DNA from 3 places in the Agarivorans sp. QJM3NY_25 genome. Region 3 is predicted to be linked to each of the others. Evidence: predicted binding sites of a transcription regulator. Region 3 holds the regulator's gene; each other region holds the start of a gene.

What was found. The regulator MetJ, encoded in region 3, represses methionine synthesis genes. The targets are predictions, from matches to a motif close to TAGACGTCTAGACGTCTA.
Region 1: the regulator MetJ is predicted to act here: its motif matches at 2,050-2,067, upstream of metF (methylenetetrahydrofolate reductase).
Region 2: the regulator MetJ is predicted to act here: its motif matches at 2,404-2,421, upstream of metN (methionine ABC transporter ATP-binding protein MetN).

The regions. Positions count from the first base shown of each region.
Region 1 is NZ_CP194041.2:514,070-518,728, reverse strand. Features, by position in the region: gene ACRRSW_RS02290 (hypothetical protein) at 1-976, shown strand, start outside; gene metF (methylenetetrahydrofolate reductase) at 1,129-2,034, opposite strand; gene greB (transcription elongation factor GreB) at 2,169-2,666, opposite strand; gene ACRRSW_RS02275 (Tex family protein) at 2,920-4,659, shown strand, end outside.
Region 2 is NZ_CP194041.2:897,268-901,926, reverse strand. Features, by position in the region: gene ACRRSW_RS04135 (hypothetical protein) at 1-651, shown strand, start outside; gene ACRRSW_RS04130 (DUF2938 domain-containing protein) at 739-1,221, opposite strand; gene ACRRSW_RS04125 (helix-turn-helix domain-containing protein) at 1,304-1,696, shown strand; gene ACRRSW_RS04120 (hypothetical protein) at 1,934-2,104, shown strand; gene ACRRSW_RS04115 (hypothetical protein) at 2,152-2,286, opposite strand; gene metN (methionine ABC transporter ATP-binding protein MetN) at 2,522-3,556, shown strand; gene ACRRSW_RS04105 (methionine ABC transporter permease) at 3,546-4,238, shown strand; gene ACRRSW_RS04100 (MetQ/NlpA family lipoprotein) at 4,327-4,659, shown strand, end outside.
Region 3 is NZ_CP194041.2:4,402,534-4,407,192, forward strand. Features, by position in the region: gene metL (bifunctional aspartate kinase/homoserine dehydrogenase II) at 1-1,127, opposite strand, end outside; gene metB (cystathionine gamma-synthase) at 1,148-2,314, opposite strand; gene metJ (met regulon transcriptional regulator MetJ) at 2,468-2,767, shown strand; gene ACRRSW_RS20165 (PEP-CTERM sorting domain-containing protein) at 2,872-3,549, opposite strand; gene rpmE (50S ribosomal protein L31) at 4,491-4,659, opposite strand, start outside.

The DNA of each region.
Region 1 (4,659 bases), 1.1 Mb from region 3:
GGTGTCTTTTTTAGCGCTCACCAATAAAACCGACAATCAAACACCATTACCCAAAGGAACCGCGAGTATTTTATCTAGCGCGCTTGGCATTAACCTTTTAGGTGCGATCATCAATCTTTCGATCGTGTTTATCGCCGGAGATCGTCTCTCAGAAAAGAGCCCCTTAAGTGATGCGCAGCAAAAAGTGCTCACCCGCAGTTTTTGCGCTGCCGCATGGTGGTCTCCCTTCTTCATCGCAACCGCGGTCTCGATCACTTATGTGCCGGGTCTGCAGTGGAGTGATACCTTGTTACCCGGTCTGGTGATGTCATTGATTGCTCTCGGCTTCACGAGTACAGAAGTATATTTAAAACACCGAGATAACTTCGAAGGCTACCCAATCAAACCGGATAGCTTAATGATCCCGCTCTGCTTAGCGCTATTGGTAATTGGCTTGCACTTTGGTTTACCAGACTTAAGCATTATTTTAATCATCACCTGTCTTGCTCCTTTAGCAGCACTCGCCTTTAATCAAGGTACATCGCGCACTAGCGTTCGTCAGTTCATTAATCACAAACTGCCCAATGTCGGCGGTCAGTTTCTGCTGTTTCTTGCTGCAGGGGTATTTTCGGCAGGCATCAAAGGGATCCTGTTAGCCTATCCAGACACAATCAACCTCGCAAATTTTAGCTTTACAACCCCCGTATTTGCGACAGTATTGGCGCTGATGATTATTGCTGGCATCCTCGGTATTCATCCGGTGATTAGCATTTCGCTGGCCAGTCCCTTATTACTGCCGTTGGAGCCAAGCCCCAGCCAACTGGGTTTTTTGTTCCTAAGCTCTTGGGCCATTTCAACTGGTAGCAGCCCTCTATCGGGAGTGGGCCTCACCATGACCGGCCGTTATCATTGTTCGAGCCGGCGAATTTTGCAAAATAATTGGTACTATGCATTGGTGATGTGGTTACTCAGCGTGGCGATGAGCACCCTATTATAAATACAGTCAGCATTATTTCTCCGAGCGGGATGATAAAGGTCTGATGATTCTCCATGCCCCTCAGCCCATTTAACAACCACCCATACGGAAAGTTTGGTCAAGCTCAAGTAGTCTGCTCGCGCCGCTGGGGACTGCTGTTGGTAGCCGCTAGACTAACAAGCCACCGTCTGAAGCTCGGGCCTAACCCCCAAAGTATGACAAATCGCATAAGAGAGTTCGGAGCGATTGAGGGTATAAAAGTGGAAATCCTTGACCCCTTCACGCGACAAGACTTTCACCATTTCGATAGCCACGCTCGCCCCCACCAGATTACGAGTCATCTGATCATGCTCTAAACCTGCAAACTGTTTATGTAACCACTGTGGCACCTTCACGTTGGCAAAAGAAGCAAACTTCTTCAAAGTATTATAATTAGAGACAGGTAAAATTCCCGGGACAATTTCGCCCTCAATACCTATCGCTGCACAACGGTCACGAAAGCGCAAATAACTTTCAACATCAAAGAAAAATTGCGTAATAGCCCGATTAGCACCCGCATCCATTTTTCGCTTTAAAGCCAACAAGTCTGCCTGCGCACTCTTTGCCTCAGGATGCATTTCAGGATAAGCCGCTACCGAAATATCAAACTCAGCCTCTTCCCTCAATAAACTGACCAAGTCACTCGCATACATCTCGGGTTTGGCCGCTCCGACCGGTAAATCACCACGCAGCGCAACAATATCCCGGATCCCACTTTGCCAATAATCGCGAGCAATTTGCCGTAATTCTTCAGGGGTAGAATCAACACAGGTAAGATGAGGCGCGGCAGCTAAACCAGTTCTGTCTTTAATCGCCTTAATCACCTTATGGGTGCGATCACGAGTCCCTGAATTCGCGCCATAAGTGACCGAGACAAACTTCGGTTTTAGAGTGTGCAAACGCTCGATAGAAGCCCAAAGCGTTTGCTCCATGGTTTCGGTGGTTGGCGGGAAAAACTCAAAAGACACGTTAATATCACGATTAAGTTCGCTTAAGCTTTGATTGAGTGATTCAATTTGTTGTGCGTGATGAAATCCCATTAACCTTCTCCATAAAAGACATTTAGACGTCTATACCGCTAAATATGAAGAAAAGTTTCTATATAGTCAATCAGCTCATGTTATTACTTGCTTTAAATGAAAATAATTCAACATCAGCAAATTAGGCTCAGTGCTCAAGATCCATCCTCGTACTCTTCAAATGCTTGATATTGAATCGCCGTCACCCACCATTCCTTGATGCCTGCAGGAGTATTCACAAATACATCGTCATCCACTTGTTTGCCAATTAAAGCACGCGCCATCGGTGAATCGATGGTGATATAACCCAGCTTTGGATCAATCTCGTCAGTGCCAACAATTCGATAACGTACCTTATCCCCATCCTCATTTTCTAAGGCGACCCAAGCCCCAAAATAGACCTTGCCGTTTTGTTGCGGAGAATGATCAATAATTTGCAGTACATCTAAACGTTTATTTAGGAAACGCAAACGAGAGTCGATACGGCGTAACTCTCGCTTCCCTTCTTTATATTCAGCATTCTCCGAGCGGTCACCCAAGGCGGCGGCCTCAGAGACGGCTTGAGTCACCTCCGGACGTTTTATCTTCCACAAGTATTTCAACTCTTGGTCGAGTTTATGCCAACCGGCACGAGTTATTAAATTACTTTTCATAACATCCAGGCCTCTAAGCGCAGTTTGTCTTTGGTGATTAAATTTATAGCTGTTGGTTATTGATTTAGACTGAAAGCCGATCGAATGCGCGCCCTATAAATCAAGCACCGAACTTGCTAGGTGGTTCGACCTTGCGAGCAGAGCTTATGCCAATTACTAGCCGAGACCAATTTATACTTGAAGCAAAAACAGAACGCCATATGATAGTGGCCATTATCTGCCGCCTTGCGGCTCTCTCAATGTAAGCAAGCATATGTCAACACTAGAACAACAAATTGCCGCCGATATTCAGGCGAAGCCAGCGCAGGTCAGTGCTGCAATTCAATTACTAGACGAAGGCTCCACCGTTCCTTTCATTGCCCGCTACCGAAAAGAAGCCACCGGAGGTTTAGACGATGGTCAACTGCGATTATTGGAACAGCGTTTAACTTACCTGCGCGACTTGCAACAACGACGCAGCAGCATTCTAAAATCGATTCATGAACAAGAAAAATTAACCCCGCAACTCGAACAGCTAATTATGGGAGCCAATACCAAAACTGAGCTCGAAGATCTTTATCTGCCTTACAAGCCAAAGCGCCGAACCAAAGGACAAATTGCCATTGAAGCGGGTTTAGAGCCACTGGCAGAGCAACTATTAGCTCAACCCGATACCGCCCCCGAGCAACTTGCCACGGCCTACTTCAATCCACAAGCAGGCTTCCACGACAGTAAAACCGTCCTCGATGGTGCCAAGTTTATTCTCATGGAACGTTTTGCCGTTCAAGCACCACTGCTTGCATCACTCCGCCAATTATTACAAGCACAAGGCTTAGTGAGTACAACGGTCATTGAAGGACAGCAGCAAACAGGCCAAAAATTCCAAGACTACTTCGATTACCAAGAAGCGCTCAGTAAAGTTCCTTCCCACCGCGCCTTAGCGATTTTACGCGGCCGCAACGAAGGCATCTTGATGCTTAATCTGGTTATAGCTCAGCAAGATCAGCAGCAGAGTCACCCAGCAGAGCAGCTCATCCGAGATTACTTTCAGCTTGCGCCTAAAGGCTACGCCAGTGACACTTGGCTGAATACAGTGGTGCAATGGACTTGGCGAGTCAAGCTTAAGCTCCAGTTAGAAACTGAATTACTCAACCAGCTTCGAGAACGCGCCGAAGAAGAAGCCATTAGTGTCTTTTCCCGTAATCTCAATGATTTATTAATGGCGGCGCCAGCAGGCCCCAAAGCAACCCTCGGTCTCGACCCAGGGTTGCGCACTGGTGTAAAGGTTGCAGTTGTGGATGCCACTGGTAAATTACTCGCTTACGACACCATCTATCCCCATGCGCCACGCAATCAATGGCAGCAATCTTTAAATACTCTCGCCAAGCTAGTCCAACAACATCAAGTTAAATTACTGAGCATCGGCAACGGTACCGCCTCCCGAGAAACCGATAAACTTGCCGCCGATTTGCTCAAGATGCTTCCTAAACAGAATTTGCAAAAAGTCATGGTGAGCGAAGCTGGTGCCTCGGTGTATTCGGCTTCAGAATTGGCTGCTCACGAATTCCCCGACTTAGATGTATCAATCCGTGGAGCGGTGTCCATTGCTCGCCGTCTACAAGATCCATTAGCCGAGCTGGTAAAAATTGAACCAAAGGCCATCGGGGTAGGCCAATACCAACATGACGTGAGCCAAAGTAAACTGTCACACCAGCTCGAAACCGTGGTGGAAGATTGTGTGAATGCGGTCGGAGTCGACATCAATATGGCTTCGGCTCCACTACTGAGTTTTGTCGCCGGGCTTAACCCGACTATTGCACACAACATTGTTAGTTATCGCGATGAACATGGTGCCTTTCAGTCACGTAAACAAATTAAAAAGGTCGCCCGCTTAGGTCCTAAAGCCTTTGAACAAGCTGCTGGTTTCTTAAGGATCCCTCAAGCTGCCAACGCTCTGGATAGCTCAGCAGTGCATCCCGAGGCTTACCCTCTAGTCGAGGCCATCGCGAATCAT
Region 2 (4,659 bases), 1.5 Mb from region 3:
GACCTAAAAAAATCCGCCCAAAAAACTCTCAGAGAGATTTATACCGCAGGACCAAACGGAGCTCGGTATTGGCGTGTCACCCCCTATGATACTCAAGATATAGGCGTGGATATGCGCCTCAATTGCCTGCCAGTGCACTTGGCGATTGTTGATCAAGTGAAACAAAGAATCGCTCACTGTAAACAAACACGGATTGTGATTGGCCTGCTCGAACCAGCAGATAAAGACGCCAAAACGCTCAACACACTAAGCAAGCGAATACGTAAGGCCTTGGTAAATAACGATAACGTGAAGAACCTTTATCACACATGGATTGAACTGGACTTTGGGAATAACACCTTCGATGTTTTCGATATTACGGGGCCCTATTGGAAACACATCCCTAATGCGGATCAAGGCTGCTACTTTGATCGGCAAACCGCCAGTCAATTTGGTCTAAAATATACGCCGATATTCAAATCACAAAATAACGTTCTGGCGTTTCACGAACGAATCACTTATTTGCAATCAAGTAATGATGTGGCAGGAAAAAGCCATGCACAGCGTTATCTGAAGCAGTTTTATAGCCATCAACCGCGGGTTGAAACTCCCCCGAGTTATATCGATAGACTCAAAGAATTTTTCCGCTCTTTTATGGAAAGGATGACTTAAGCAAAACCGACTGGCTTGCTTCATCAAACTATCGGCGTGTCGCGGCTCAGCTCAAACCAGAGCGCGACTTTAAGCCCCCCTTAGTATCTAGGGTAACGTTAAGGCACTGCAAAATAGGCCAATGCCATAGGCACTGTGAGTGACGATACTTAACCCCCTCGCCAACCGAGGCGCAGCTGTTTTACTTGCCGCAAACCCAAAACCAAGACAAGGTTGGATGATACAAAAAGGAAATACCAAGGTCACAATCCCGGTGATCAACGCAGGCAGCAGTGTTGGACTTACCAGCCATACCTCTTCGAATAAAAACACATGAGCCATCGCAAAAACAATCCCAATTGCATAATGTAAGGCCCAACCGAGAAGTCTTTCGCCCTTGATCGGCGGTGTAGACACAATCGTTCGATGCAATAGTCGGCCCCTTGGGATGAAACATACCCATCGCGCAAGCAGCGCATAATCCAGCGCTGGGATCCCGAGTATTCTTTTTTGGAACAACGACCAACCATCCATGACCAGCGTCGCTCCAATACCAATCCAAACGGCTTGTAAACAAAGATTTGTAAGCATTAAATATTCCCCTTGTCGCTCTTAATTTGATAGATTCACAAACAGGGTACAACTTGAAGTCAACTTTAAGTCAATAGGAGATATGATGGATATTGCAGAGGAGGCTCGTCGCTCTGGTTTAAAACCTTCAACCTTAAGATATTATGAAAAAATCGGGCTGATCCACTCCCCCAGTCGAAAAGGGCTACGCCGACAATATTTTCCAAGTGTATTGAATAAATTAAATATTATTTCTTTGGGCCGCATGGCTGGGCTATCGCTCATTGAAATTTCAATGATGTTCGATACAAACGATGAATTGTCTATCGATAGAACATTGTTAATCCAAAAAACGACTGAGATTGATGCGCAAATTAAACAGCTACAAGCAATACGCAATAGCCTTTTCCATGTTGCAACTTGCCCACAAACTTCGCATTTAGAATGCCCCTCATTTCAGAAAATGATGAGCGCAGTGAAGCGTGATCTATCTTAGATTTATCGGGCCAAGCGCGGTGTTAGCTGACCGGAACTCGGGGAAATAGGCTTTGTCAGCAACAGCCCAATTGCCTGTGATGGCAAACTAGTAAGCTATTTATATCTATTGTTGCGCCATGAGGCCATACTGAAATGGTTACGCATTCCGTTTACAGAGCTCAATGCATCGCAATTCTCCTAAGCTTGGATCCAAACTAACTGCAGGTTTAAGTGCTTCCCCAAATAGGAAATGATCATGAGTAAAGGACAAGACAGTAAAAAAGGCTCCAAGAAGAAACCGCTGTTAAGCGCCAAAGAAAAGAAAGCAGTCAAAGCAGTCAAAGCAGTCAAAGCAGTCAAAGCAGTCAAAGCAGTCAAAGCAGTCAAAGCAGCCAAAAAATCGCCAAAGAAAGGTCTAGGACTTTAGATTCAAATTGTGACGAGTCATCGATTATTTCGATGACTTTTTGCGTTTCACAAATAACACAAAATAACCAAGTTGAATAAACGACGGCGGCCAATCCCCCCTTGTTGCAAGTAGCCAGCCTTACCGCTTGATGGCGGTACAATCATCCCAAGTTGCCAGCGCGGCAAATAAAAAGCCGCCACAACGCGCCCCCCACTGCAAACAACAACAGAATTTCATAGCGCTTGGTTTAACCACAAAGCGCTCTTATAGCAGCAGGCTATAACTCAGAACAAATTAGATTTGTTAAAATACCCAATTAGACTTCTGGACGGCTAATTAATCATTGACTTCAAGGGCACTTATCCATAGCATCCTTCTACCATTCAGTCACACCTTAGCATGTAATTCTAAGCTCTCTTGTATAGGCCTATGTAAATGATTGAAATCAGCGATGTTAATAAGGTTTTCTATCAAGGAGAGAAAGAGATTGTTGCGCTTAATGCCATCAACCTTTCTATTCCTCAAGGAACCATTTTTGGCGTGATTGGCTCATCCGGTGCAGGTAAAAGTACCTTGATCCGTTGTGTCAATATGCTGGAAGCGCCAACTTCGGGACAAATCATTGTTGATGGGGTCGATCTCACCACTCTTTCACACCCACAACTTTGCCAAGCTAGACGCAATATAGGGATGATTTTTCAGCACTTCAACTTGCTATCTTCACGTACGGTATTCAACAATATCGCGCTGCCCTTAGAGCTAGCAAACACAGATAAAACGCAGATTGATCGTAAAGTAACAGAGCTCTTGGACTTAGTCGGCCTCACCGATAAACGAGACACCTATCCAGCCAATCTTAGTGGCGGTCAGAAGCAACGAGTCGCGATTGCGCGAGCCCTAGCCTCTGATCCGAAAGTACTGTTATGTGATGAAGCCACCAGTGCCCTTGATCCCGCAACCACCCAGTCGATTCTGGAGTTGTTACGAGAGATAAACTTGCAACTTGGCATTACCATTTTACTGATCACTCATGAAATGGATGTAGTGAAGAGTATTTGTCATCAAGTCGCGATCATCGGTGGTGGTGAACTGGTAGAGAAGGGAACCGTTGGTGAAATTTTTGCGCATCCCAAAACCCAACTGGCTCATGACTTTATACGCTCAACTTTAGACCTCTCTATCCCCGAAGATTACCGAATACGGCTAAACACAAAAAGAGTCGTGGGAAGTCACCCCTTAGTGCGCTTAGAGTTTACGGGAGCAACGGTTGACGCACCTCTGATCAGTCAAATTGCTCGCCAATTTAATATCGATGTTAGTATTTTGAGTTCCGATCTTGATTACGCCGGAGGGGTAAAATTTGGCATGATGGTCGCCGAACTACTTGGCAATGAAGCAGACGATAGCGCAGCGATTGAGTTTCTGAAACAACATAAAGTCAAAGTGGAGGTACTTGGTTATGTCCAGTAACGGTTTTTCATTTCAACAAATCGTGGAGTGGCTAAACTTCAATGGTCAGTTACTACTCGGCGCTACGGGCGAAACCCTCTACATGGTGTCGGTCGCGGGCATTGTTGGTTTTGCACTTGGTATTCCCTTAGGTGTTATTTTACATATCACTAAAAAAGGTGGATTAGCTGCAAACAACAAACTAAACCGAATATTAGGTACAATCGTGAATATCGGTCGTTCGGTACCGTTTTTAGTGCTCATGGTCGCAATTATTCCACTCACCAAGCTGCTAGTAGGTACCTTTATTGGCACCACCGCCGCGATTGTGCCGCTAACGATTGGTGCAATCCCATTTGTTGCACGTTTAATCGAAGGCGCACTGCTAGAGGTTCCTTCTGGTTTAGTTGAAGCAGCGCAGTCGATGGGCGCAACGCCAAGGCAAATCATCACCAAAGTTTTACTGCCCGAAGCGCTCCCCACCATTATCAATGCCGTCACCATCACACTAGTAACCTTAGTCAGTTATTCTGCGATGGCAGGCACTGTTGGTGGAGGCGGCTTGGGTGATGTGGCTATTCGCTATGGTTTTCACCGTTATGATGTGGTGATTATGGCCGTGACTGTAGTGATGCTCATCATCTTAGTCCAGATTATTCAGTCGATTGGCGACTTGATTGTAAGACGGGTCGACCACAGATAGTGATTTTCAACGAAAAAATTTGCAAATAACGGTTTTAAAAACGACCACCAGATCGACAAAAATAGATATTAATTACAGGAAACACAGCATGAAATTTAGTCTTAAAAGTATTCTCGCAGTTAGCCTGGCGGCATCTGCTTTAGTTTTAGCGGGTTGTGGCGAGAAAGAGACCGACCTAAGCAAGATTAAAGTTGGAGTAATTGCCGGAGCAGAAGCTCAAGTAGCAGAAGTTGCAGCCAAGGTAGCCAAAGAAAAATACGGCCTAGACGTAGAGTTAGTGACCTTTACCGACTACGTCACACCAAATGCAGCATTAGATGATGGCTCTGTTGATATCAACGCCTTCCAACATAAACCATATCTGGATCAACAGATCCTCGATCGCGGCTATAAATTGGCTATCGCAGGTAACTCTTTTGTT
Region 3 (4,659 bases):
TGATACTGCACCGCCAACTGGTCAATCTTGGTCAATGCCTCCGCAACTAGCTCGCGCGTGTAGGCCATCCGTAGCGAGCCAGTTTCAGTATGTTTATGACGCGTGGTCGGGGCCAGCTGCACACTTGCCAACGCACTTAACAGCGCGCTGGCATTTTGCTGGAAATGTTCAGTAAATGTCAGCTCTAACAACACCACGTCATCCACCGAGGTGACTATTTTTGCGGCGGTTTTTTTGGCTTCTTTCCGATGGATTTGAGTTTGTCCATCATTGGGAGCATAACTACAACGTAAGCTTAAGCGTTGCCGAGAGCGAGCCAGCGGCTCTAGCGTTCGAGCATGAAGTACCGAGGTACCAATCCTTGATAATTCAGCGGCTTCATTTAAAGCTAAATGATCTAACAAATGAGCATCTTTCACTAAGCGCGGGTCGGCACTGTAAATTCCCGCAACATCACTCCAAATCGTGGTCGAGACAGCATCGGCTAAAGCCGCCAATTCGGTTGCAGAGTAATCACTGCCATTACGCCCAAGCGTCACCGTGCGTTGTTCGCTATCACTGCAAATAAAACCTGTCACCACAATTCGGCAAGCGGGTTTATCCGCTAAACACGCCGCCAACAAGGGGGTGCTGCGCGCAACATCTACCTGCGGTTGGGCCGCTAATTCGGCTTTGAAAAACTGTCGTGAATCCATCCATTCCGCAGCACAGTCTTGTTCACTTAAAAGAGCAGCCAATAATCTTGCTGACCAACGCTCACCATAAGAGAGTAGTTCGTTAATGATAAAGGCATTAATCTCCGCCTCTAGCAAATGAGCAATTTGTCGATGCTCTGCGACAAGCTCTCGCTCGATCACTTGCGCCCTCGATTCACTCAATAAATCTTTAACTAGCTGCGCCTGAAACTGAATCAAAGCAGCTAAGGCTTCCGCAGCGGCATTATCGGCTTGTTTCGCCAAATCAATGATATTCAACAAACGATTGGTGGTTTTACCCGCAGCCGATACCACAATGAGATCTTGCGCTTGTGAATGCTGCGCAACAATACCCGCCACTCGTTTGAAACAGCTAGCGTCAGCGAGGCTACTGCCACCAAATTTATGGACATGTCTATTAACTACCGACATGAAGTTCTCCTGTACAACTTTTAGCCAACCGAAAGATTGGCAAATGCCTGCTGTAAATCATTCACTAAATCTTCAGCTTCTTCTAAACCAACCGATACCCGTAACAATTGCGCCGATATTCCCGCTTCAGCCAATGCCTCAGACGACATTGCCGCGTGGGTCATAGTTGCAGGATGAGCGATTAAACTCTCTACCCCGCCCAAAGACTCAGCCAAAGAAAACAACTGTAAGCCTTTCAAAAATTTCACCATTTGAGTTTCATCTAACGCAACTTCAAAGCTTAACATAGCACCAAAGCCAGATTGTTGTTGTTGGGCTAACGCATGACCGGGGTGCTCTGCTAAGCCGGGATAATAAATCGCAGACACCAAAGGCTGCTGCTGCAGGCATTGAACAATAGTTTGAGCATTGTGTTGGTGAACATTCATCCGTGCTTTCAGAGTTCTTAAGCCCCGCAGAGTTAAATAGGAATCAAAGGCTGAGCCTGTTAAACCTAGACAATTCGCCCACCAGCTCAAGCTTTCTGCCAATAACTCAGTTTTTGCCACAACCATACCCGCCACCACATCAGAGTGACCATTAATATACTTAGTCGCCGAATGCACCACAATATCGGCCCCCAGTAAAATTGGATTCTGTAATACAGGCGACAAAAACGTATTATCCACAACTACCAAAGCCCCCACAGCATGCGCTTGTTGAGCTATTTTTTGAATATCCACAATCCGCAATAACGGGTTGCTGGGAGTTTCTAACCAAATTAACTTTGGTTGCTTGGCGAGGGCGGTTTGCAAGCTCTCGCTATCATTTTGATCGATAAACTCGACTTCAAAGGCCTGCTTCTTCGCCAAACTGTCAAACAGGCGATAACTTCCGCCATAACAATCGTGCGGTGCGATCAACAAATCGCCAGGCGCTAACAAAGCGGTCACTAAATGAACGGCCGACATGCCGGTATTGGTGATCACCGCCCCTGCACCATGCTCTAGGTTGGCAATCGCATCGGCTAATATTTGACGGGTTGGATTACCAGAGCGACTGTAGTCAAACTGCCGCTTTTGCTTAAAATCGGCGAAACTATAATTACTCGACAAATAAATTGGCGGAACCACCGCTCCGTGTTGGCTATCACTCTCAATACCACTGCGAACCGCAATGGTGGCGGCGTGAAGATCTTTTAATGACATGTGTTCACTGACTCCCTCTAATTATGCTGCCACTTTACCACTCCCCATAAAGACGTCAACACTTCTAGACGTCTAAATGTCTTTGCTCTTGGATTGCTAAGTGGCTTTTCCCCCGTTACAATAGGGTTTCTTTGGTTTGGTGTGTATTCAAGTATGTCGACAGATTGGAATGGTGAGTGGATCAGCCCTTATGCTGAACACGGAAAAAAAAGCGAACAAGTAAAAAAAATAACGGTATCAATACCTTTAAAAGTATTGAAAATACTGACCGATGAGCGTACCCGTAGACAAATTAACAATCTACGGCACGCCACCAACAGTGAGTTGCTCTGCGAAGCATTTTTACACGCTTACACTGGGCAACCCCTGCCCGATGATGCCGATCTACAAAAAGATAGACCCGACCCGGCCTTAGAAAAAGCCACCGAAGCTGAATTGGATAAAGAAGATTAAGATTTTGCAAAGCCGCTCATTGAGCGGCTTTTTTGTTAAATACTAGACAAACACTTTTGAATAAGCTCACTTATCTTGCAGGAACAACCGCCCACGGCAGAGAGTTAAGCACTTGCTTGTACTTTATATGACTTTTTATTTCGTCTAAGCATACATAAGCCAGCAATACCAAATGCCGCAAGAAATATCGTGGATGGCTCGGGAACAGATGAAACACTAATGTTATCGAAACTTTGACCGAGTCTGTTATTAAACAAGCCAACTTGTCCTTGGCTGTACAAACTGCTAGTTAAGGTAGTGACCAAAGTACCATTCACAAATGCTGAGTAGGTATCTCCGAACACATCGATTTTTAAATGAATATCACTTTTAGATGGGAATAATGCACCAGAATGCTTTAAAACTGGTGAATTGCCACCATTTACGAATTCGTGCCAGTAAACCCCGGTACCTCCACCACCAAGACCTCCTGTGATTAAGGCTATTCCGTTAAAAAGCCCCCCATTGTATGAACTACGAAGAACTACACCGCCATCCCATACATCATTAATATCCAATTCAACAGAAAAATCCCTTAAATCTGTCGGTAACAAGCTAAATGCTTGATTCCCTGATGTAGACTGGTATGCACCACCTTTATCATTCCAGCTACCCTGTTCATTTCCCCATAAAGGAGATGCGGCAGAATCAAAATCATCTGTAAATATGACTGCCGCAATGCTTGACCCAGCAATCGACCAGATTAAAATAACCTTAACTACAAATTGAAAATATATTTTCATTGCAAAAATTCCTTTTAATTGTTTAATTCTAAATTACGACTGTTGACACTGCTATATAACGTCCCAACACAATCCTTCAAAAATTCAATATGGTTTTCTCCCTCTAAATAAAGAAACTATATCTACAGATTCATTCCGCTTAAACATTCTCAAAAAAACATAACCTATTGAATTTAAAGTGCATGTCAATAAAAACATTATAATAAGAAAGGTTATGTGAATTTAAAAACATAGAGGCGACTACTTTTACTCAATCACCTTAGATAGAAAGGGCGTTGTTGCAGGGCAAACAGCTTCGTAATAACCCCTGAGCTACAAGGTCGTCTAGACAATGCAATTCAGTAATCCATTCGACATAACTACCAAGTTGCTTATTATTCACTTGCAACTACGGTTCTTAGCGAAAATGGAATTATGTTTTAAGTATAAGAATGATACTACTCTACACTGCCCCTGATTTTTCTCTCAGGATGCACGAGCACAGAAACAAGCTCTGAAATCTCTTCAACTATTCTCGATTACGGAATATATGGACAGTCAAGAATTACAAAGGAACGCCCTGAAAAACTATTCCAAATAACGCAGTGCTGTCAGGGAAGAGAGGTAAAGTGACCCTACAAGCAACTGATATTCCCGCACAGATCGGTACAACTTTTTACTACTGTTTCGAAATAAAAGTCTAAGAAAGAGAAATTGAACTGACAAAACTATACCTGCCCAAAAATGGTGGATGGCAACGACAAGCATTATAGATCTAGCTATATGGCAAAACCCTAAAACTCAAAAAAGGTAAAGCGACTTTCTGAAAAACGATTTGAGCGAAAATAAATACAAATCTGCTATGAGCAAAATTGCTTTATATCTCATTCGCATCATGACCAGACACAAAAAAAGCGCCTTTCGGCGCTTTTTCTTTACTGTAAAGCTTAAATAAGGCTGGCTTATTTTTTGCCCAATACAGCGAATTTTTTGTTGAAACGATCAACACGACCACCAGTATCAACGTTACGTTGCTTACCAGTGTAGAATGGGTGACATTTGTCACATACGTCTAGGAACATAGTACCAGTACGAGTCGATTTAGTTTCGATTACGTTACCGCAAGAACAA